One region of the Rhizobium sp. NZLR10 genome, then DNA from elsewhere that is predicted to be linked to it. Evidence: riboswitches for the same ligand, from Rfam matches in the RefSeq annotation. Region 1 holds a riboswitch; each other region holds the start of a gene.

Region 1 (7,986 bases):
TGCGAGAGGCTGGCCGAACTCGACGATGCAATCCTGGAGATGATCGAGGTGGACATGCCTGTTCTGTTCGACTGCCGCGTCGCCGACAGTGCCCACTGGCATGGCACACCGTCAACTTAACCCAGCGGCACACCGATCAGCCCTCATCCTGAGGTGCGCAGGCCAAAGGCCGGAGCCTCGAAGGACGAGGGCGGGTGGCTCGGCGCTTAAGTCCACATCCACCGCCAGATGAACCGCCACTGGCCACCCTCGTCCTTCGAGGCCCCTACGGGGCTCCTCAGGATGAGGGTGGAGAGAGGGCGCGGCTTGTGTCACCGGAAGGTCCTGCGGTGTGCCAACGGCCAGACTCCGCCCGGCATTCATCCTCTGCATCGACCACTGAAAGCTGTCGTATCAAGCAGGTCGCCTTGCGCCGCCGGCCGTCATTGCTGCGTCAATGCGATCTCGCTCATTAGCTCCACAGGCGGAAATCGGACACAGTCTGCGGCATCGAAATTCACCGCGAACTGCATCCGGTTTTCGTTCGCCCAGTTGATCGCGATCTCTGATTTTGCCTTCGGCACTTTTGCGGCGACGGTGCAGTGAGGTACCCAGTTGCCGGGCCTATAGTGCTCGTGACAGCATGCGGGATCGATCTCTTGGTGCAGTGCCGCGTGCAACTGGAAAAGCGCGTCGTCCGCAATCGGACGCGCCCATAAGACGATGAACTCGTTCTCGAAATAACTGGCACCCGAAAAGTTCACGGTCACGGTCGAACGCGTGCGGAAAACACGCTCGAACGCCTCGGCCAACCGATCGGAAGCAAGCTCTTGATAGACGGCGAGGGTGAGGTGGCGAGGATAGTTCAAAGCCCGCATCGAAGCGATCTCTTCGAATACAGCGGCTTCCTCCCAGAGTTTGAAAACCGGCGACGCGGTCTCGTTCAGACATTTGAGGCTGACCCCGTAAGACATGCGCGAGCGTTATCAGTCTATCCCGGCTGAACCATAGCTTTACATCGTTGCCGATGTCGAGCAGCCGCCGGCATTGCAGGATATCGGGCGGCTTTGTCTGTTTTTCCGCCGCGGGGATTCGACTATCATGGGATGCTTGAACGAGGCGCAGCAGGGGTGACGACGCGGCCGTTGGCAAAAGCTTGCCGAGGGAGGTAGAAATGTCGAGTTTCAGGAGCGCCGTGGTTTCTTTGCCCGGTAAGGAGCGGTTGGCGAGAACGCCCTTCGGCGCGAGGATCGTCATCCATGCCACGGCCAAGGAGACCGGCGGCGCGTTCGGGATGTGGGAAACCTTCACCCCGCCGGGTCATGGTCCGGCCCCGCACACGCATACGCGGGAGACGGAAGTCTTTCGAGTCATCCATGGGCTCTACCAATTTCAATGCGGCGACGAGGAGTTCGATGCGCCTGCGGGAAGCGTCGTCGTTCTGCCGCCGCATGTACAGCACAGCTGGCGAAACATAAGCGACGAACCCGGTCAGATGTTCGGCATGGTGACGCCGGGCGGATGTGAGCAATTGTTCATCGATATCGACGCCTTCGGTGCTGATACGCCCGCGAAAATCGCGGTGATCGAAGCGCGATTGGGGATCATCAACGACATGACGCTGGCGCTCGGATTGAAGAGCCCATGATGGCGCTGATCGACCATCGCGGCCTTGCGTAAGATTGACAACGGAGCTTATGGGGGCGGCGTCCTCCAACGCTGCTCATCCTTGAGGTGCGGAGCCCGCAGGGCGGAGCCTCGAAGGACACGCGGCGGCACTGCTCCGCATCAATATTGCCGCCGCGCCGAGCGTCCGCCTCGTCCTTCGAGGCTCCTTCGGGGCACCTCAGGATGAGGCTCTCTTGGGGGGCGCCGGGGCTGGCGGAAAAGGGCAGGATGCGGAAGCTTTGCCGACCAGGTGAATGCTATCGGCTCGATGTCTGACGCCCACTCTCGCTCTATTCCCGCGCCATCGCCCGCCAGGCGACCGGCGGGATGGCGAAGGCGCGGGAGAAGGCGCGGTTGAAGGCGGCTTCGATGGCGTAGCCGGCATCATTCAGGTTTGCGGACTTGCCGCAGGCGCGGGGAACGCCAGGCGGCTATTCTTGCGCTCGGCAATATACTTGTGAGATTGTATCGATATACATGCGATACTGCATGATGCAGGTAGCATGGGGGCTTCGATGACATCCGTGAGGGTCAATGAGCTGATATCGGTGACGGGACAGCCCGATGCCGCGGGCTTTGCCGCTTTTGCGGCAAACGGCTTTGCCGGCGTCATCAATGCCCGGCCGGATGGCGAGGAGCCGGGGCAGCCTGGCAATGCCGCGGAAAAGGCTGCTGCTGCTGCCGCGGGGCTCGCCTACAGCTTCGTGCCGGTGAAAGGGGCCGAGATCACCGAGGCCGATATCCGCGCTTTCCAGATGGCGATGACGCAGGCGAAGGGGCCGGTCGTTGCTCATTGCAAGAGCGGCACACGGGCGCTGACGCTCTATGTGCTGGGAGAGGTGCTCGACGGGCGGATGCAGCCCGGAGAGGTCGAGGTCTTCGGCCAAAGACTCGGCTTCGATCTTGCCGGCGCACGCCGCTGGCTGGAAAAGCGGGCTGGGCAGGCGGCTGGTGTGAAGGCTTTCTTCGAGCCCCGCAGCTGCAGCGTGCAATATGTCGTTTCAGACCCGGTGACAAAACGCTGTGCCATCATCGACCCGGTGCTCGATTTCGACGAGATGTCGGGCGCGACGGGAACGGCGAATGCCGACGCCATCCTCGCTCATATTGACAGCGAGGGGCTGACGGTCGCGTGGATCCTCGACACGCATCCGCATGCCGATCATTTCTCCGCCGCGCATTACCTCAAGAGAAAGACCGGCGCGCCGACGGCGATCGGCGCCCATGTCACCGACGTCCAGGTGCTCTGGAAGGAGATCTACAACTTGCCGGCACTCGAAACCGACGGCTCGCAGTGGGACCGGCTGTTTGCCGATGGCGACACCTTCGAGATCGGTGGGCTTGAAGCCCGTGTGATGTTTTCGCCCGGCCATACGCTTGCTTCGGTGACCTATCTGATCGGCGATGCCGCCTTCGTGCACGACACCGTATTTACGCCGGATTCCGGCACGGCGCGCACGGATTTCCCCGGCGGCAGCGCCAGCGCCCTCTGGCACTCGATCCAGGTCATCCTGTCGCTGCCCGATGAGACCCGGCTCTTTTCCGGCCACGACTATCAGCCCGGCGGGCGCCACGCGCGCTGGGAAAGCAAGGTGGCCGCCCAGAAAAACGGTAACCCGCATATATCAGGCATCGACGAGGCCGGCTTTGTGGCGCTGCGCCAGGCGCGCGACCGCACGCTGCCGAAGCCGAAACTGATGTTGCACGCGCTACAGGTGAATATTCGGGGAGGCAGATTGCCGGAGCCGGAGGGAAATGGGCGGCGGTATCTGAAGATACCGCTGGATGCGTTGTAGCAAGAAGTAGCGTGCGGCGTGCTTCGAGGTTTCGCCCTCTCGGGCTGCGCACATCAGCATCAGGGACGTTGGCGGATGCCGCGCTCACGACAGCGGGAACGGGAGAAAGCGGCGCCAACGCTCAAGAGAGCCTCATCCTGAGGAGGCGAGGATGCAGGTATTACACCGGCCAACAGGCCCCCTACGTTCCGTCTCTATTTTTCACCCGCACGAACCCAATCCTCCGCAATAGGCATTGACGTCTTGCGGGCAGGCGACGTAACTGGGGGCGACGGTTCCCTGAAGATGACTCCAAGGGGATTAATAGGGAACACGGTAAGGACGACCCAGCAGGGACCGAGACCGTGGCTGCCCCCGCAACTGTATGCGGATTGTCGATCATCTCAGGTGTGGCCAGCGACTGGCCATCTCTGAAGGGCTTATAGCCCTGCCACTGCGAGATATCGCGGGAAGGCGGATGAACCGACGGATATCCGCAAGCCAGGAGACCTGCCGTCAATCACGATCCAATCAACCGGGCGGGGATGCCCGGACAAGGAACAGACATGATTGACCTTCTGAACCTTCGCCGAATTTCGGCATGCATCCGTCTCGATTGGGCCTCCTGCGGTTAGCGCACGTATCACCGTGCCTTCGGCCGCGGGTGCGGCATAACCATGCTTTTTCTCTTCAATCGAGGTTTTTCATGCGCCAGATTCTCGCCACCATGACATTTGCCTTCGGGCTGATCGGCCTTGCGGCACCGAGCCTTGCCGCCACCCAATATCCTTTGACCATCACCAATTGCGGTCAGCAGGTGACGTTCCAGAAGGCGCCGTCGAAGATCGTTTCGATCGGCCAGGGCATGACTGAAATTCTCTTCTCGCTCGACCTTGCCGAGAAGATTGCTGGTACGGCCGTCTGGGTAGGTCCCGTCCTGCCGCAATATGCCGAGGCTAACAGCAAGATAAAGCGTCTCGCCGACAATGATCCGAGCTTCGAATCCGTTGTTGGGCGGGAGCCCGACCTGGTGGCGGCCGAGTTCGAATGGCATGTCGGCGCGCAGGGCTCCGTCGGCAAGCGGGAGCAGTTCCAGGATCTCGGGATCAATACCTATCTCGCGCCGGCCGATTGCGTCGCCAAGGTCAACACCGATGGCGGCGACGGTGTGCGCAAGGAGCTGTTCACGATGGAGCTGGTCTACCGTGAGATCGCCGAGCTCTCGGAGATCTTCGACGTGAGGGAGCGCGGCGATGCGCTGATTTCCAAGTTGAAGAAGCGCGAGGCGGATGCCGTCGCGTCGATATCAGGCGCATCGGGCAAGAACCTGCCCATCGTCTTCTGGTTCTCCAGCAAGCAAGTCAATGGCGATGCTTTCATCGCTGGCAAGAACAGCGCGCCTGCCTATATCCTGAAGGCGATCGGCGCCAGGAATGTCGTGACAACCGAAGAGGAATGGCCGCTGGTTGGCTGGGAAACCATTTCTCAGGTGAACCCGGCGGTTATCGTGTTGGCGACCATGGACCGGCGCCGCTACGCCGCCGACGATCCGAAGGTCAAGATCGATTTTCTCGAGAACGACCCGGTGACCAAGGAGCTTGACGCGGTCAAGAACGAGCACTTCGTGATGATGGACGCGCAATCGATGAACCCGACGATCCGTACGATCGACGGCATCGAGACCTTGGCGAACGGCATCAAGTCCTTCGGTCTCTCGCAGTGAAGGCAATGTCGGTCAGACAACACGGATGGTGGGCGCTTGGCGCGCTCACCATTTCTGCCTTTCTGCTTCTCGGCCTGATGATCAGTCTCGCTGTTTCGATCGGGGAGATCGCGATCCCGCTAGCGACCACGGCGGAGGCGGTGTCGAACCGGCTGTTCGGCACGGATTTCGAGCTCAGCCGCATCCACCAGGGCATCGTCTGGGATTATCGGCTGAGCCGGGCGCTGGTTGCGGCCAGCGCCGGCGCGTCGCTCTCGCTCTGTGGCGCCGTGCTGCAGGCGCTGCTGCGCAATCCGCTGGCCGAACCCTACGTGCTCGGCATCTCTGCCGGCGCCTCGACGGGAGCGGTGTGCGTGATGATCCTCGGCTTCGGCTACGGTGTTTTCGGCCTGTCGAGCGGCGCCTTCATCGGCGCGGTCATCGCCTTTCTGCTGATCGGCTTCCTTGCGACGGGTGCGGGGGGAACCGGCGAGCGCATCATCCTTTGCGGCGTCGCCGGCTCGCAGCTCTTCAATGCGCTGACCTCCTACATAGTGACGACATCGGCGAATGCCGAGCAGGCGCGCGGCATCCTGTTCTGGCTTCTGGGGTCGCTCAGCGGCGTGCGCTGGCCGGATGTCTATCTCTCGGTGCCGATCGCGCTTGCCGGCTTCGTCATCTGCATGGTCCATGTCAGGGCGCTCGACGCCTTCTCCTTCGGCACGGATGCGGCGGCCTCGCTCGGCATTGCCGTGCGCCGCGTCCAGATCCTGCTGTTCGGCCTGACGGCGGCGATGACGGCAAGCGTCGTCAGCGTGGTGGGCTCGATTGGCTTCGTCGGCCTCGTCATTCCGCATGCCGCCCGCTTTCTCGTCGGGCCGGGCCATCGGCGGCTGCTGCCGGCAACGGCGCTCGGCGGCGCAATCTACATGGTCGGCGCCGATATCGTCTCGCGCATCATCATCCCGCAGCAGGTCCTGCCGATCGGCGTCGTCACGGCGCTCTTCGGCGCGCCGGCCTTCGCCGTCATCCTCTATCGCGTCCGGAGGAGTGCATGAGCATTACCATCGATGCGGTGAGTTTCGCCGCCGGCGACACGGTCATCGTCAACGGCGTCAGCCTGACGGTGGCAAAGGGCAAGGTGCTCGGTCTGCTCGGGCCGAACGGCTCCGGCAAATCGAGCCTGCTCAGGCTGATCTGCCGGCTGCGGAAGGTCCGCAGTGGCGTCATCCGGCTGGGCGAAGACGATATCGCCTCGCTGTCACGCGCAGCCCTTGCGCGGCGCATCGCCTTCGTCGAGCAACAGTCGACGACCGATACGCAGCTGACGGTGCGCGACGCGGTGCGGCTCGGCCGCACGCCACATCGCGGGCTGCTCTCGCCCTGGGGCGCGGAGGACGATGCCGCGGTCGATGAGGCCTTGTTACGGGTCGACATGGGGGAGCGGGCGGGCCAGCTCTGGCAGACGCTGTCGGGCGGCGAGCGCCAGCGTGTCCATATCGCGCGGTCGCTGGCGCAGGCGCCGAGCGAGTTGTTGCTCGACGAGCCGACCAATCATCTCGATATCCAGCATCAGCTCGACATTCTCCAACTGATCTCGAAACTCGGCATCACCTGCATCGTCGCGCTGCACGATCTCAACCTGGCGGCGATGTTCTGCGACAGCCTGGCGGTGCTTCAGAAGGGCGAGGTCGTCGCCTCGGGCGCACCGGAGCATGTGCTGACGGAGGATATGATCGCCCGTGTTTTCGGCGTTCGCGCCCATGTCCAGAAATCGGCCGTGCATGGCCGGCATCATATCCAATACGTCATGGATTGAGCGGCTGGGAATTCGTTCTCAGGGAGAGGCTTACTGGCATTTTTCCAGGACTGGCGTATGATTTCCTGGGGCGCGGGCGCCCGGTCGAACGGAGTTTCGCGATGCTCGAAAGAAATCAGTTTCCCCTGCGCCCGGTCGTTCCCGGTTTCGCGGTCGCCTGGGTCGTCATCATTTCAGGTGCTAGCGTCGCTCTCAGCCTGCTTTTTGCCTGCGTGACGCCCTTCGTGGCCTTGGCGGCGGTGTCAGCGGTCATTCTTCCTCGGCGGATGGCGGTGACGGCGGTTTTGCTGGCCTGGCTCGCCAACCAGATGGTCGGATATCTCCTGCTCGGTTATCCCCAGACTTGGGACAGTTATGCCTGGGGCTTGGCGATCGGTATCGCTGCAATCGCATCTCTGGCGGCAGCGCTCGGAGTGCTTCGTCTCGCGGCGGACCTTGCCGTCACCGCGGCTGGCGCCTTCATGGCCGGCTTCGTTGCCTATGAAGGCGTACTCTTTGCCGCAACGGCGGTGCTTCCGTCAGGCGAGAGCGCGTTTTCGGCGTCGGTCGTGGCAAATGTCCTGCTGATCAATTCTATCGCTGCGATCGGGCTCATCTGCCTTCATGCCGGCGCGGCGGGTGGCCGTGCGCTGGTTGCAAGACAGCCGGGACCGGCGCTGTCTTAGGCCTCTGATTTCATGCACGTCGTTCGGCCAAAACCGCTGCGCAGTTGTTTCGGCCGACCTTTACAGGCCTCGAAGGGCGAGGTGGGTGCGCCAGCGGAAGGAGCAGCGCTGCAGCGCGTCCTTCGAGGCTTCGCCCTGTGGGCTACGCGCATCAGGATGAGGGGCGTTGGAGGTTTCCGCGCCCAGGCTTCGGGGATGCCGGGGGTTTGCTCTTGCTATTCCACCGCGGCAGTCACTGCAGGCGCCAATACGCCAAAGTCCAAGAGCCTCATCCCATAGAGGCTTGTCGTTATATCCGCCAACCGCTATCTGGTGCTGACCCAGGCGGACCCGCCGAAAACGACAAGGCCTTTCATGATCCCCAATTTTCTCGTCACC
Region 2 (7,986 bases), on a different contig from region 1:
TGTCCGTCCTTGGTGACGGCAGGGAAGTGATGCGGCTGCGAAGCGGCAAGGATGGCGTCGAGCGCCACACGTGCGCCGCCGTCGGTGCCGTTCTTGAAACCGATCGGACAGGAAAGGCCGGAGGCAAGCTGCCGGTGGATCTGGCTTTCGGTCGTGCGCGCGCCGATCGCGCCCCAGCTGACTAGGTCGGCAATGTATTGCGGCGTGATCGTGTCGAGGAATTCGACGCCGGCGGGAAGCCCTGTCGCATTGATATCGAGCAACAGTCGTCTGGCGATCCTCAGCCCTTCCTCGATGCGGTAGCTGCCGTCGAGATGCGGGTCGTTGATCAGGCCCTTCCAGCCGACGGTGGTGCGGGGTTTTTCGAAATAGACGCGCATGACGATCTCAAGATCGCCGGTGAAGCGCCGTCGCTGCTCCTCCAGCCGCGCGGCATATTCCCGGGCGGCAATGGGGTCGTGGATCGAGCAGGGGCCGATCACGACAATCAGGCGATCGTCGTCGCCATGTAGAATCTTATGGATCGCATCACGATTGCTGGTCACGGTTGCCGTGACGGCGGCATTGCGGTGGATTTCGGCGATGATATCGGCGGGTTTGGTCAGTGGGGTGATCTCGAGGATTCGCAGATCATCAATGGTATCAGACACGGCAAGGCTCCTGTTTGGTCATACCGTGCGGAACAAAAAAAGCCGCCAGGTAGACTAGCGGCTGTTCGGGTTGTCGTTGCGTCGATTTCAGTTACGCATGGACCCGCGTCCGCTGGGAGCAGCGGTACCAATAAAATCGCGAGGCGTAGATAGACGTGGTCGACATCAGGCTTATGTAGCGTCGCGGCCGTGCATTGTCACGCAGAATTTGCGGCGCAAAAGCCGGGCGCTCAGCTGTGGCACAATTGCCGCTGCAGGAGGCTTAAACAATCGCCCAACAGCGCATGCTGCTGGGCGATGTTGGGTCTGGATTACGGTGACAAATTAAATGCAGATCCCGAGATCATAGGGCGTCAACGTTCACGCCGACGGTGATGGCGCCGATCGGCGTTCCCTTGTCGTCGGAAATCGTGACGCTTGCCTGCGACTGCAGTGCCTGGGTCGATTCGTCCTTTTCGATATCGTCGACGAAAACAGCGTCCTTGCCGGCTCCGAAGGACTTCTGGAACTTGCCCTCGTCACCCTGCCAGTAATCCGACGTGGGATCGCTTTGACCGACATTCAGCCCCTTTGCATCCATGACGAAGACCTCGGCAATCTTGCCGTTTGAAGCAGCCTTCTTCTCCTGAAGGAATTTTGACAGCGCATTGCCGAGCACGCCGTCGATCATCGAATGGTCTGAGCCATCGACCTCGGCGCGCCACTTCTTGTCGAGGGCGTCGATATCGCCCTGGCCCAAACTGGCGTTTGCGGCGTTCTGCGCCTTGATAGCCTCGATGACGACCGGATCGTTCAGCCAGGGCTTTACGTCACTCGTCACGTAGTCGGAGATCGGGGCGAGCTTCGCATCCAGCGCCATGGATACGCCGGTCGACGCTGCAATTGCGGTGCAGGCCAAAAGAAATGCGGAGACGACTTTCTTCATAACTGTTCCCTTCCTGATTATGGGATGCTGTGGAATAAAAGCGCATTGAACGAAGGTGAGGTCAGAACTCTTCCCAGGCACCGGGAGCAGCGGCGACGGCGGCATTTCCTGCGTGCCGCTGCACAAAGGCCCTGGGCTCGGGGGCCCTGAGCTCGGGGGCCCTGAGCTCGGGGCGAGATTGACGAATGCTCGGCTGAGCGGTTTTGGGCGGGCTGGCGGCAGAGGTGCCAACAGTGAACCTGCCGGCTGAGTCCTGCAGAAGGCGTCCCTGGGTCAGCAGCTCCTGGCAGGCCGCGTTGGTTTCCTCGACCATCGCCGCGTTCTGCTGTGTCGCCTGATCCATCTGGTTGATCGCGCCGTTGATTTCCTGCAGACCCGTCGCCTGTTCGCGATAGGACTGAACGATGGAAGCGATACTGTCGCTGATGCGGTTGATCTGCTCCTCGATCTTCAACAGGGCATCGCCGGTTTCATTCACCAGCCCGACGCCTGCTGCAACCTCCTGACCGGAGACATTGATGAGGTTCTTGATTTCCTTTGCCGCATTGGCAGACCGTTGGGCGAGTTCCCGCACTTCCTGCGCCACGACCGCAAACCCTTTGCCGGCTTCGCCGGCGCGCGCCGCCTCGACGCCGGCATTCAGCGCCAGCAGGTTCGTCTGGAAGGCGATTTCATCGATGACGCCGATGATCCGGCCGATCTGGCTCGACGAGGTCTGAATCCGGTCCATCGCTCCGATCGCGTCACGAACCACGGTCGCTGAGACATGAGCGCTGCGCTTTGTCTCCTCGACAAGCTTCCCGGCATTTTCGGCCCGTTGCGACGATGCTCTGACCGTGGTGGTCACCTCATCCAGTGCGGCGGCGGTCTGTTCCAAGGCTGCGGCCTGTTGCTCGGTTCGCTTGGCGAGCTGATCGGCGGAGAAGGCTATTTCGCTTGACCCACCTTCAACCGCAACGGAAGCGGTCTTGATCTCCGTCAGTGCTGCCGCGACCGCTTCGACCATGCGGTTGAAATCCTGCCGCAGTTTATCGAATTCGGGGCCGAGATCGGCCAAGTGTATCGAGAAGTCACCGGCGGCAAGCTTTTCCAATTCATTGGCGAGCGCGTTCATGACCAGCCGCTGAGCGTTGTTGGCCTCTTCCGTCAACGATGCGTTGCGTGCCCGTTCGACATCGAACGAGGCGCTCTGCTCGGCAGCGGCTTGCTCTCTCTCGACCTTGGCAATTGCCTCGTTACGGAAGACTTCCAAGGCACGTGCCAGGAACCCGATCTCATCGCCATTTTCCCTGTAGGTGACGGGAGAGGCCAGATCGCCTTTCTGCAAGGCGCTGATCCGTTCGCTGATGATCCGGATCGGCCGGCCGACGAGGCTGCGCATAGCGAGAAGGAAAGCGACAACGGCCATGGCGGTGATCATGAACTGCGTCAGCAGCGAAATCAGAACCTTCTGCCTGACTTCGGCAGCGATTTTTTCGACAGACCAGTTCGTAACGACATAACCGGTCGCCTTGCCCGATTTATCCAACGGAAGCGGCGCGATGATCGTCACAACGCCGGCAGATATTCCGCTGTCGTCGATCGTGGTTTTCTCAGGCTTCGCGCTCAGGCTCTTTGCCAGATCGGCCGGTGCGGGCAAGCCGCTGATGCCGTCGCGTGTCCAGGTATCGACGGCCGAAGGTTCGGCGTTGAAGGCGGCAAACTGCACAAGATCGAGTGATGGATCGTCGCGGTAAAGCGAATAGGCCTCACGCACGGCGTTGGCCTTGCCCCATTTCACGCCGCCCGCGGCCAGCGACGCAAACTGCTCCGCATCCTTGGACCAGTTTGCCTTGGCGCCGTCGATTAACGCCTTGGTTTCGTACATCCAGGTGTAGGTGGCGAAGGCGGAAATGCCGCAAAGATTGACGGCAACGATAATCGCCGCCAGCTTGGCTGTCAGAGGCATCGTTTTCAAAAATTGGAACATTCCGCGGGGCCTGGAATTGCGGCTCGGTCGGCGATGTTCCCGACCGGCGTATCAACACGGGCATCGCCGCTGACGGTCACATCACGAGCACTCATGCCCATGTCTGATAGCAACCCAAAACGCGCAAACGCAGTGTGTCTTTGATGTGTGAATAAATCATAAAGTGGAAAGGGATGCCGGAGCACACGTATCCGCCATTGCGCCCGCCGGGGATTTGGCTTGCTCAGCTGTTTTCCGCGATTGCCTCTTCGGGCTCGGGCTCGGGCTCGGGCTGGCGGCGTTTGCGGCGGCGCGTCGTCAGTTCGGCGCCGGCATCGCGCGGCAGGCGCAGGAAGGTGATGCAGGCCAGCGCCGAAATCGCCGAGACGCTGAAAAAGGCGATGTGGAAATCCGATACCAGCAGCCTGCCGCCGTGGAAGCTGCTCGAAATTTCGAGGATGCCTCCGGCAATCGCCACACCCATTGCCATGGAGATCCGCTGGGCAACGGCGTTGATTGCGGTTGCCTGGCTGCTGTCGGCGTCATCGACATCGCCGAAGGCCATGGCGTTGACGCCCGAGAAGGCCATCGAGCGGAACAGGCCGCCGATCAGCAGACAGGCCATGATCAAATACAGCGGCGTTTCGACGGTAAAGAGGCCGTTGATGCCGAGGAAGATCGCCGCCAGCAAGGTGGTGATCGATATCACGGTGCGGAAGCCGAAGGCATTGAAGGTGCGCGAAGCGGCGAATTTCGAGCCCATGGAGCCGAGCGCGCTGACGAAAGTGACCGAGCCTGATTGCAGCGGCGTCAGGCCGAAGCCGAGCTGCAGCATCAGCGGCATCAGGAAAGGCAGAGCGCCGAGCCCCATGCGGAAATTCGAGGCGCCGAGGATCGCTGCTCGGAACATCGGGTAGCGGAACATCTTCGGATCGAGAAGCGGATAGGGCGCGCGGCGGGCATGGAGGAGATAGAGGAGGCCGGCAAGGATGCCAATAGCCACCGTGACATACCCGTAGATCACGGGCACGGCCGGCAGGCTGATCACCGACAGGCCGAAGACGAAGCCGGAAAAGCCGATGCCGCAGAGGAAGAAGCCCGGAAAATCCATCGGCCGCGGGCTGCGCCGCCCGACCGCCGGCAGGAAACGCGTGACGAGGATGATGCCGAGCACGCCGATCGGCACGTTGATCCAGAAGATCCAGTGCCAGCTGAGATAGGTGGTGAGGAAACCGCCGATCGGCGGGCCCATCATCGGGCCGATCAGCGCGGGAATGGTCAGCCAGGCCATGGCATCGACGAGTTCGTGGCGCGGCGTTCCCCTGACCAGCAGCAGGCGGCTGACCGGCGTCATCATCGAGCCGCCGGCGCCCTGGATCAGCCGCGCGACGACGAAGGCCGCGATCGAGTTTGAAAAGGCGCAGGCGACCGAGCCGATCATGAAAACGAAGATCGCCAAACGGAAGATGTTACGCGCGCCGAACCGATCCGACATCCAGCCGCTGATCGGGATGAAGATCGCCAGCGCCACGAGATAGCTGGTGACGGCGAGCTTCAGCGCAATCGGCGAGGTGCCGATATCGGCCGCGATCGCCGGCAGGCTGGTGGCTATGACGGTCGAATCCATCTGTTCCATGAACAGGGCGACCGCAAGGATCATCGGGGTGAAGCGGGGCACGGGCAACCGGGATGCTGGTGTGGATTGTTCAGCCATACGCCTTCGCCAGCGGCTAGGATATAGAAACAATCGACGCTGCGGCCTGCCGAGCCGCTTCAAACCGACGCGGGTGATCAAATCAGATGGGTGTCCGTTTCTTGCTGTTTAGGAGAGGGTTCCATCGCACAAAATCTCTAACGTGCAGATACAAGGGGGTGAGCGGCGAAGTCGCGAATGCGGTGAGCGCGGGCGAAGGGCAATGAATGGTGTGCCGTGCGGCCCCCTCATCCGACCCTTCGGGCCACCTTCTCCCCGCTGGGGAGAAGGGGACTCCCGGCTTGCCGTAGCGCTGCTTTCCTGAAATAGATGCGCCGTCAGGTGCCCGCCGGCCAGGCGGGAGAATCGGGAATCCGGTGCAAGACCGGAACGTGCCCAACGCTGTAAGGCTGACGTCTGCCGCTAATCATGCCACTGGCTTTGCCGGGAAGGCTGCGGCAGACGGATGACGCCAAGTCAGAAGACCGGCCTGGCAAGATAGACCCAACCCGCGCGGACGGCGGGCGGTTGCGTTGTTGGGGATTTGACGATGCGACCCTTTGATGAGGATGCCCTTCCGGCGGCGTCCGGTTTTTCCTTGGCCGAACGCGAGGCCGTCTATCATGCGATCTTGACGCGGCGCGACGTTCGCAGCCAGTTCCTGCCTGACCCCTTGCCGGACGACGTCGTGGAACGGCTGCTGACGGCCGCTCATCACGCACCCTCCGTCGGCTTCATGCAGCCGTGGAATTTCATTCTGGTGAAAAGTCCAACGGTGCGCGCGCGCGTCCGCGATGCCTTTGCCAAGGCGAACGAAGAGGCGGCATTGATGTTTGAGGGCGAACGGCAGCAGGCCTACCGCTCCCTCAAGCTCGAAGGCATCGCAGAGGCGCCGCTCGGCATCTGCGTGACCTGCGATCCCACGCGCAGCGGCAGCGTGGTGCTGGGGAGGACGCACAATCCGCGGATGGATAGCTATTCCACCGTCTGCGCCATCCAGAATCTCTGGCTTGCGGCGCGCGCCGAAGGGATCGGTATCGGCTGGGTCAGCATCTTTCACGAAGGCGACCTGAAAACGATTCTCGGCATACCCGAGCATATCGAGGTGGTCGCCTGGCTCTGCGCCGGTTTTGTCGATCGGCTCTATGATCAGCCGGAACTCTCCGTCAAAGGTTGGCGGCAGCGGCTGCCGCTCGAGGAACTCGTCTTCCACGACGGCTGGGGGCGGACCGAGCCGTAGCCAATTACTGCTGCTGCTGGGGTTGGGGGCCAGGTGCGGCAGGATTGGCGAGATCGATCGAGCCCTGGTCACCGGCAAGGAACTGCGGGCCGACCTGGCGGACCTTGTTCTGCGTTGGGTCGTACGGGCGCTCCGGCACGGATGGCTGCGGCGCGGCAGCCGTACCATCCTTCACCGGCGGATTGGTGTGGATGGTGGTGATCGAGCCTTGTTGCGGCGGCTGGCTTACCGCCTGCTTGCCGCGCATCTCGTCATAATAGGCGGTGAGATTGCAGGCGCAGGAGGTCTTTTCGCCGGGCGTGCGGTTCTTGTAGGCAAAAGCGTTTTTCATGGCGCTGTAGGGTGTGCCGGTCGCGACCGAGATCATGTTCGAGGCTTCGGTGCTCGTCACCTCGCGATAGAACAGTTGGGTTTCGATCCCCGGGCACATCTTGGCGCAGGTCTGGGCATCGCGGCCGAAATCGACCGAAGTGGCGTTCGAGCTGATCGGGAAGAAACCGCCATCGCAGCTGCGCACGCACATGGTGCTGACCGGCGACAGCATCTCGGCTCGCGGCAGGCCGTAGCGCGGGTCGGCCTCCTCACCACCGCCGAGCGGTATGAAGGTATCGGAGCGCATCGCCTGTTCCTCGACGCTCGGGGCAGGGTCGTTGGCGCTGCGCTCGTCAGGCGCATAGAAATTCTCGCTGTTGCAGCCATTGCTATCGAGCGCAGACATCAGCTCCCGCCGGGCGCCGTCATCGGCGCCGTTCCGGCCGGTCAGCTCGTTGCGGCGATCCTGGAGGTAACCGATATTGTCGATCATTCGGGCTTCGGAGTCCGAGAGCTCGGCGCAATAATCGGCATTCTGGCCGCCGATCACCACCATGCTGCCCGAGGTGCAGCCGTAACTGCGCAGGTCGTTGCGAACCTTGCGCAGCTCGAGGTTCTGCTCGGCCATGGCGCTGGAATATTGGCGGGCTTCCGGACCGTTGCCATTGCCGATCGATCGCGGCAGGTCGGCGAGACGGCCGCGCAGGTCCTCACAGACGGCACTAGTCTGCGCGGCGGCGGGCGCTGAGAAAGCGAGGAGGACGGCGAGAGACAGGTTTCGGCGTTTCACGGCGTCGTCCCGGAATGAGCAAACGGTCGGTGGGTCGAATGCGACGTCAACGGCCGCGCGTTTTCCCTTAACGGATTTCTCTTAATAAGCTCAGAGAAAATCCCACCGTATTTTCGTAATCTTATCCAGCAATCGCCTGGGACTCGGTTAAAATGACAGGCATTCCCGACGAGATCCGACCCTCAGCACCGACATCAGGCGTAGCGGAAACCCAACACGGCCTTCACGTCTTCGCGGACGGTTGTTTTGAGCCCGGTTCCGGGCATGGAGGCTGGTCGTTTGTCGCTTATCGCGATGCGGTGGAAATCGCGGCGGACTTAGGTGGCGTTGGAGATTCCAGCAATAATTCGATGGAATTGACCGCCGTTCTCAGGGCGGCCATGTGGATCAACAGCCAAACAACCGGCGAAGCTGCGACCATCTGGTCC
Region 3 (7,986 bases), on a different contig from region 1:
GGCTCTCTCCGGCACGCCGTTTTCGATCGAGATGCTGATGACGATCGCCGCCGTCGGCGCGGTCATCATCAATGCAGGCGAAGAGGCGGCAACTGTCGTGTTCCTGTTCCTCGTCGGCGAATTGCTGGAAGGGGTGGCTGCGGGCAAGGCGCGCGAAAGCATCCAGTCGCTGACGGCCCTGGTGCCGAAGAGCGCGCTGCTCGAAGACAATGGCCAGACGCGGGAGGTGCCGGCGGAAAGCCTTGCCGTCGGCGCGATTATCATGGTGCGTCCTGGCGATCGTATCTCGGCGGACGGCGTTATCATTTCAGGCGAGAGCGCGATCGATGAGGCGCCGGTGACGGGCGAGAGTACGCCGGTGCGCAAGGGCGTCGATGCCGTTGTGTTTGCCGGAACCGTGAATGGCGATGCGGTGCTCAGGGTTCGCGTCACCGCGGCCGCAGCCGACAATACCATCGCCCGTATCGTCAAGCTGGTGGAGGAAGCGCAGGAATCGAAGGCGCCGACCGAACGCTTCATCGATCGGTTCTCGCGCTATTACACGCCCGGCGTGGTGGTGGTCGCCGCACTTGTCGCGATCGTTCCGCCGCTGTTGTTCGGTGGGTCGTGGGGCGAATGGATCTATAAGGGCCTTGCCATCCTCTTGATCGGCTGCCCCTGCGCGCTTGTCATCTCGACGCCGGCGGCGATCGCCGCCTCGCTTTCTTCGGGTGCGCGGCGCGGGCTGCTGATGAAGGGCGGCGCGGTGCTGGAAACGCTCGGCAAGGTGACGATGGTCGCCTTCGACAAGACGGGCACGCTGACGGAAGGCAAACCTCAGGTGACTGATATCATTTCTTTCGGATTGAGCGAGGCGCAAGTCTTGTCGCGCGCGGCGGTGCTGGAGCAGGGCTCCAGCCATCCCCTGGCGCTGGCGATCCTCAACCGCGCCAAGGCGGACGGCGTTCCCATGCCGCCGGCCTTCGAACTGGAGGCGCTGCCGGGAAAGGGGGTCAGCGGCAAAGCCGGCGGCGAGGCGCTGGATCTTTTGTCGCCGCCCGCTGCCCGCGAACGCGGCGCACTCGGTGCTGAACAGGAGGCACGCATCACTGACCTGAACGACGAGGGCAAGAGCGTCTCGGTGCTGCTGGTCAACAATGTTGCGGCCGGGCTGATCGCCATGCGCGACGAACCGCGCGAGGACGCGCAGGCCGGGCTTGCCACGCTCAAATCAGCCGGCGTCAAGGCGATGATGCTGACAGGCGACAACAAGCGGACGGCGGCAGCCGTTGCCGGCATGCTCGGCATCGACTGGCGCGGCGAGATGATGCCTGAGGACAAGCAGCGGGTCGTCGTCGAATTGAAGCGCGAGGGCTTCGTCGTCGCCAAGGTCGGCGACGGCATCAACGACGCGCCGGCGCTGGCCGCAGCCGATATCGGCATTGCCATGGGCGGCGGCACCGACGTGGCGCTGGAGACCGCGGATGCCGCCGTGCTGCACGGGCGCGTCGGCGACGTGGCAAGGATGATCGAATTGTCCAAACGCACGATGCGCAATATCCTGCAGAATATTACCATCGCGCTCGGCCTGAAAGCGGTGTTCCTGGTGACGACGATTGCCGGCATCACCGGCCTCTGGCCGGCGATCCTCGCCGATACCGGCGCCACCGTGCTGGTGACGATCAACGCGCTGCGATTGCTTCGAGTAAGGATGTAAACATCCGATAACGTCCTTGCGGCGCTCGTCACCGTAGACCGCTGACAACGGACGCCAACCCCTCTTTCGTCATGCTCGGGCTTGTCCCGGGCATCTGCCTCCGGTCGATAGGCAGTAGATCCGCGGCACAAGGCCGAGGATGAGGCGGAGAGGGAGGTTTGTCATGAAACTGAGAGCGGCCATAGACCGGCTCTCTTCGTTCGAGCCTTGTCCACCGCCTGTTTTCCTTAAGCTTTCGTTATCCCTGTTTTTCACAGGAATGCAGTGATTTCAAACCTGCCGTAACGCAATGCACAAACCATCCATTGACGCGAATTTGGATTCGCGTACCATATCTAGTGTTCGAGGTTCCTTCGATTCGTGAGAATCGCAGGCTAAGACGGGAATACGGTGCGTTGCGCCATTATGGCGCGGCTATGCCGGAGCTGCCCCCGCAACTGTAAGCGGCGAGCAACTGTCCGATTTCAGGCCACTGGAGCATAATGCTCCGGGAAGGCTGGGCAGGATGCTTTGACCCGTGAGCCAGGAGACCTGCCTCGAACAAAACGTCCACGGGCGGGGAGTCCGGAAGGTCGCGTTGCATGGCTGCGGATGATATCCGCGTCGCGTTTCGCAAGGCCGCTCGATCCTCCGCATGAGCCACTTCGGGGTGAAGTCATGTCAGTATCTCAGTTCAGGCCGCAACCCGCGCTAAGCAGAGGGCGGATCACGCCCGGCGGCTGAACAGGCCGCATCGTTCAAACCATCAGAGAATGTTTCGACGGATATCGCGAGATTTCCGATCGATGCCCTGCGTCCCAATCGCGTCGTCACGAGGAATATCATGACCATTACCGTCTACAGCAAACCGGCCTGCGTCCAATGTACCGCCACTTACCGCGCCCTCGACCGCCTGGGCGTCGCTTATGACATCGTCGATATCTCCGAGGATGCCGAAGCGCTCGATCGCGTCCGCAGCCTTGGCTACATGCAGGCGCCCGTCGTCATCGCCGGCGAGCAGCATTGGGCCGGCTTCCGTCCCGACATGATCAGCGCGCTCTCCTGATCGAGGCCGAACGATGGGGCTGATCGTCTATTATTCCAGCCGGTCCGAGAATACCCATCGGTTCGTCGCCAAGCTTGGAATGTGCGCGGCGCGCATTCCAACAGGTGCCGCAGACGCATTCCGTATCCGTGAACCCTTTGTGCTTGTTGTGCCGACCTACAGTGGCGACGGGGGCAAGGGGGCCGTTCCCAAGCAGGTTATCCGTTTCCTCAACGATGCGGAGAGCCGAGGACACATCCGCGGCGTGATCGCCGCGGGCAACAGCAATTTCGGCGAGACATATGGGCTCGCCGGCGACGTGATCTCACAGAAATGCCAAGTGCCGTACCTCTATAGGTTCGAGCTGCTGGGCACCGAAGCGGATGTCGCCAACGTTAAACACGGAATGGAACGATTTTGGACACGGGAACAACTCTGACGCGGGATGCGGGCGCAAAACCGCATAACACTTTTGCTCATCCCGCCGGCGAACGCCCTTTGAAAGCGGCGGAAGCGCTCGACTACCACGCGCTGAACGCGATGTTGAACCTCTATGACGACGAGGGGAGGATCCAGCTCGACAAGGACCGCATGGCGGCGAAGCAGTATTTTTTGCAGCATGTGAACCAGAACACGGTGTTCTTTCACAATCTCCGGGAAAAGCTCGATTACCTCGTGACCGAGGGTTATTATGAGCAGGAGGTTCTCGACCAGTATTCCTTCAATTTCGTGCGTGACCTGTTCGACCAGGCCTATGCCAAGAAGTTCCGCTTTCCGACCTTCCTCGGCGCCTTCAAATATTACACCAGCTATACGTTGAAGACCTTCGACGGAAAGCGTTATCTCGAACGCTACGAAGATCGTATCTGCATGGTGGCGCTGGCCTTGGCGCGTGGGCACGAGGCACTTGCCCGCGACGTGGTCGAGGAGATCATTTCCGGCCGTTTCCAGCCGGCGACGCCGACCTTCCTTAATGCCGGCAAGAAACAGCGCGGCGAGCTCGTCTCCTGCTTCCTGCTGCGCGTCGAGGACAATATGGAATCGATCGGCCGGTCGATCAATTCGGCGCTGCAGCTGTCGAAGCGCGGCGGCGGCGTGGCGCTGTCTTTGACGAACATCCGCGAGGCCGGCGCGCCGATCAAACAGATCGAAAACCAGTCGTCGGGCATCATTCCGGTGATGAAGCTGCTCGAAGACAGCTTCTCCTATGCCAATCAACTGGGCGCGCGCCAGGGCGCGGGCGCGGTCTATCTCAACGCCCATCACCCCGATATCATGCGTTTTCTCGACACCAAGCGCGAAAATGCCGACGAGAAGATCCGCATCAAGACGCTGTCGCTCGGCGTCGTCGTGCCTGACATCACCTTCGAACTCGCGAGGAATAACGAGGACATGTACCTGTTCTCGCCCTATGACGTCGAGCGCGTCTATGGCGTGCCCTTCACCGAGATTTCGGTGACGGAAAACTACCGGGAGATGGTGGCAGACGCCCGCATCGCCAAGAAGAAGATCAAGGCGCGCGAATTCTTTCAGGTGATCGCCGAAATCCAGTTCGAGAGCGGTTATCCCTACCTCATGTTCGAGGACACGGTGAACCGGGCGAACCCGATCGCCGGGCGCATTTCGATGAGCAATCTCTGCTCGGAGATTCTGCAGGTGAGCGAGGCGAGCGACTACAATGACGACCTCTCCTACAAGCATCTCGGCAAGGATATTTCCTGCAATCTCGGCTCGCTGAACATCGCCGCGGCGATGGATTCCGCCAATTTCGGCAAGACGATCGAGACCTCGATCCGGGCGCTGACGGCCGTGTCCGACATGAGCCATATCTCCTCGGTTCCCTCGATCGAAAAGGGCAATGACGAGAGCCATGCGATCGGCCTCGGGCAGATGAACCTGCACGGTTATCTCGCCCGCGAACGCATCTTTTACGGCTCAGAGGAAGGCGTCGATTTCACCAATATCTATTTCTATACGGTGACCTACCACGCAATCCGCGCCTCGAACCTCCTCGCGGTCGAACGCGGCACGAGCTTCAAGGGCTTCGAAAATTCGAAATATGCCTCCGGCGAATATTTCGACAAATATACGAGCCAGGAATGGAAGCCAGCGACGGAGAAAGTTAGGACGCTGTTCGAAACTGCCGGCATCGATATTCCGACGCAGGAGGACTGGGCGGCTCTCAAGAAGGCGGTGATGACTTCCGGTCTCTATAACCAGAATCTGCAGGCAGTACCGCCGACAGGGTCGATCTCCTACATCAACCACTCGACCTCTTCGATCCATCCGATCGTCTCGAAGATCGAAATCCGCAAGGAAGGCAAGATCGGCCGCGTCTATTATCCGGCGCCGTTCATGACCAACGACAATCTCGATTATTATCAGGACGCCTATGAGATCGGGCCGGAGAAGATCGTCGACACCTATGCGGCGGCGACCCAGCATGTCGATCAAGGCCTGTCGCTGACCTTATTCTTCCGCGACACGGCAACGACCCGCGACATCAACAAGGCGCAGATCCATGCCTGGAAGAAGGGCATCAAGACGATCTACTACATCCGCCTTCGCCAGATGGCGCTGTCCGGCACCGAGGTGCAGGGCTGTGTCTCCTGCACGCTCTAACCGACCGGGAAACTTCATGAACATGCAAATCAAACCGGCGTCCCGCGTGCGCGCCATCAACTGGAACCGGGTCGAGGACGACAAGGATCTCGAAGTCTGGAACCGGTTGACCGGCAATTTCTGGCTGCCGGAGAAAGTGCCGCTTTCCAACGACATTCCATCCTGGGCGACGCTGACGCCGGCCGAGCAGCAGCTCACTATCCGGGTCTTCACCGGGCTGACGCTGCTCGACACCATCCAGAACGGCGTCGGCTCCATCAGGCTAATGGAGGATGCGGCAACGCCGCATGAGGAGGCGGTGCTTTCCAACGTCTCGTTCATGGAGGCGGTGCATGCGCGCTCCTATTCCTCGATCTTTTCGACGCTGTGCTCGACGCCCGATGTCGACGATGCCTATCGCTGGTCGGAGGAAAACGAATTTCTGCAACGGAAATCGGCGCTGATCATGGAGCAGTATCGCTCCGGCGACCCGTTGAAAAAGAAGGTCGCCAGCGTCTTCCTCGAAAGCTTTCTGTTCTACTCCGGCTTCTACCTGCCGATGTACTGGTCAAGCCGCGCCAAGCTCACCAACACGGCCGACATGATCCGGCTGATCATCCGTGACGAAGCGGTGCACGGTTATTATATCGGCTACAAGTTCCAGCGCGGGCTGGAGCGGCTCAGCGAGGAGAGGCGGCAAGAGATCAAAGATTTCGTCTTCGACCTGCTGCTCGAACTCTACGACAACGAGGCTCGATATACCGAAGCGCTCTATGACGGAGTCGGGCTGACCGAGGACGTCAAGAAATTCCTGCATTACAATGCCAACAAGGCGCTGATGAACCTCGGCTACGAGGCGCTTTTCCCGGCCGAGGCCTGCAAGGTCAATCCGGCGATCCTCTCGGCGCTTTCGCCGAATGCCGACGAGAACCACGACTTCTTCTCCGGCTCCGGTTCCTCCTATGTGATTGGCAAGGCTGTCGCGACCGAGGACGAGGACTGGGATTTCTGAGGCTTTATCGCAGTCGGGCCCTTATCATTTGCTTCCCCATCGCCCACATTCAGCGGAAATGAAGTCGATCCTCGCCGATGATGTGGCGTAGCGGAGTTTTTAATGTCGTCTTTTCCAAACAAGGCCGGAACTGCCGCCGAAGCGGACGAAGGCGTCTGGCCGATCCGCAGGAGACGGATTCTCGACTGGCTGGTGAACGAGACGCGCGCGGAGCGCTTCATCGACAATATCCTGGTGCAGATGTGCGGGAAGCTGCTGGCGGCTGGGGTGCCGGTGGCGCGGGCGACGCTGCATTTCAGGGTGAACCACCCGCAATGGATCGGTGCCCGCATTCTCTGGAAGGAGGGACTGGCGGAGGCGAAGATCGATACATTCGCCTATGGCGTCGAAAACACGCCGGAGTTCCTGACGAGTCCCATCAACGCGATCCACCAGGGTACCGAGGAGGTTCGCAGGCAGCTGGAAAGCATAACCGACGGCGATTCATTCTATCAGGAACTGCATGACGATGGCCTTACCGAATATATCGCCTGGCCGCTCGAGCATACTTTCGGCAAACGGCACGTCGTGACGTTTTCCACCAGCCGGGCGGGCGGTTTTGCGAGTAAGCACGTCGATTTCCTGCGCGATCTCTTGCCGGCGTTGACGCTTGTCAGTGAAATCAGGCTGAAGAACATCATGGCGCGCACGCTGCTGCAGACCTATGTGGGGCCGCATGCGAGCGAGCAGATCCTGTCGGGCGTGACGACGCGCGGCAGTGGCGCCACCGTCGGCGCGGCGATCATGATCTGCGATCTGCGCGATTTTACGGCGATCTCCGATCTCTGGCCGCGTGATGACGTCATCCATCTGCTGAACGATTATTTCGATGCGATCTCGGACCCGGTCGAACGGTATGGCGGCGAGATTCTGAAGTTCATGGGAGACGGATTGCTGGCGATCTTCCCTCTCGCCAAGGAGGCGGCCTGCCTCGATCTGCTGCAGGCGATCCGCGAGGGGCAGGCGGCGATGGCTGAATTGAACGAGGAGCATATTCGCATGGGGCGCGAACCTCTGCGCTACGGTGTCGGCGTCCATGTCGGCGACGTCATGTATGGCAATATCGGCTCCCGCCGACGGCTGGACTTCACCGTTATCGGGCCGGCGGTCAATATTGCTTCGCGGCTGGAAAGCTTGACCAAGGAGGTCAAGCGCCCGGTGCTGCTGTCGCGGGCCTTCATCGAAATGGCGGGCTGCGCGAAAGATATGGACAGCCTCGGCACCTTCCCGCTACGCGGGCTCGGCGAGCCTGTCGATGTCTTCGCCTTTCCGGAGGGATAGCGCAGGCAGGCTCATACCCCCCGTTTGTTTCCCCAAAGCAGCACATGCAGTTGCGGCAGCACGCGGATTGAAAACCACCGGTCAGCCGTCACTTTCTCGATGAGCCAGTGCATCCGATCCATCACGCCGTCGATATCGACGCGTGCGTCGTCATCATCGGGCGGTGGCGGCGTATGGTTGCCCGGCTGAAGGAACAAGGGAATATCGGGATAGCGCTCGCCCACCTGTTGCGCGAAGAGGTAGTCGGTATCGTCGAAGACGACGATCTTCAATGTGATCTCCGGCCCGCCGGCGGCGAGCCGAATACAGTCGTCCACCTGCTCCCAATCGGTC

The links. Region 1 has a riboswitch for cobalamin ahead of HJB82_RS07455 (ABC transporter substrate-binding protein). Riboswitches for the same ligand answer to the same signal wherever they lie in the genome.
Region 2: it holds a riboswitch for cobalamin, as region 1 does, so the genes downstream of both, bluB (5,6-dimethylbenzimidazole synthase) here and HJB82_RS07455 (ABC transporter substrate-binding protein) in region 1, are expected to answer to the same signal.
Region 3: it holds a riboswitch for cobalamin, as region 1 does, so the genes downstream of both, nrdH (glutaredoxin-like protein NrdH) here and HJB82_RS07455 (ABC transporter substrate-binding protein) in region 1, are expected to answer to the same signal.

The regions. Positions count from the first base shown of each region.
Region 1 is NZ_JABDWE010000003.1:371,062-379,047, forward strand. It holds gene ilvB (biosynthetic-type acetolactate synthase large subunit) at 1-120, shown strand, start outside; gene HJB82_RS07440 (2'-5' RNA ligase family protein) at 423-953, opposite strand; gene HJB82_RS07445 (cupin domain-containing protein) at 1,154-1,627, shown strand; gene blh (bifunctional sulfur transferase/dioxygenase Blh) at 2,163-3,443, shown strand; cobalamin riboswitch at 3,699-3,955, shown strand; gene HJB82_RS07455 (ABC transporter substrate-binding protein) at 4,129-5,145, shown strand; gene HJB82_RS07460 (iron ABC transporter permease) at 5,151-6,182, shown strand; gene HJB82_RS07465 (ABC transporter ATP-binding protein) at 6,179-6,943, shown strand; gene HJB82_RS07470 (hypothetical protein) at 7,045-7,608, shown strand; gene HJB82_RS07475 (MYG1 family protein) at 7,963-7,986, shown strand, end outside.
Region 2 is NZ_JABDWE010000021.1:3,916-11,901, forward strand. It holds gene HJB82_RS26235 (3-deoxy-7-phosphoheptulonate synthase) at 1-650, opposite strand, end outside; gene HJB82_RS26240 (hypothetical protein) at 994-1,575, opposite strand; gene HJB82_RS26245 (HAMP domain-containing methyl-accepting chemotaxis protein) at 1,637-3,544, opposite strand; gene HJB82_RS26250 (MFS transporter) at 3,768-5,183, opposite strand; cobalamin riboswitch at 5,540-5,725, shown strand; gene bluB (5,6-dimethylbenzimidazole synthase) at 5,767-6,456, shown strand; gene HJB82_RS26260 (DUF2865 domain-containing protein) at 6,461-7,558, opposite strand; gene HJB82_RS26265 (ribonuclease H) at 7,711-7,986, shown strand, end outside.
Region 3 is NZ_JABDWE010000034.1:3,137-11,122, reverse strand. It holds gene HJB82_RS31165 (heavy metal translocating P-type ATPase) at 1-1,696, shown strand, start outside; cobalamin riboswitch at 2,025-2,250, shown strand; gene nrdH (glutaredoxin-like protein NrdH) at 2,520-2,741, shown strand; gene nrdI (class Ib ribonucleoside-diphosphate reductase assembly flavoprotein NrdI) at 2,755-3,159, shown strand; gene nrdE (class 1b ribonucleoside-diphosphate reductase subunit alpha) at 3,138-5,342, shown strand; gene nrdF (class 1b ribonucleoside-diphosphate reductase subunit beta) at 5,359-6,333, shown strand; gene HJB82_RS31140 (adenylate/guanylate cyclase domain-containing protein) at 6,436-7,653, shown strand; gene queE (7-carboxy-7-deazaguanine synthase QueE) at 7,665-7,986, opposite strand, start outside.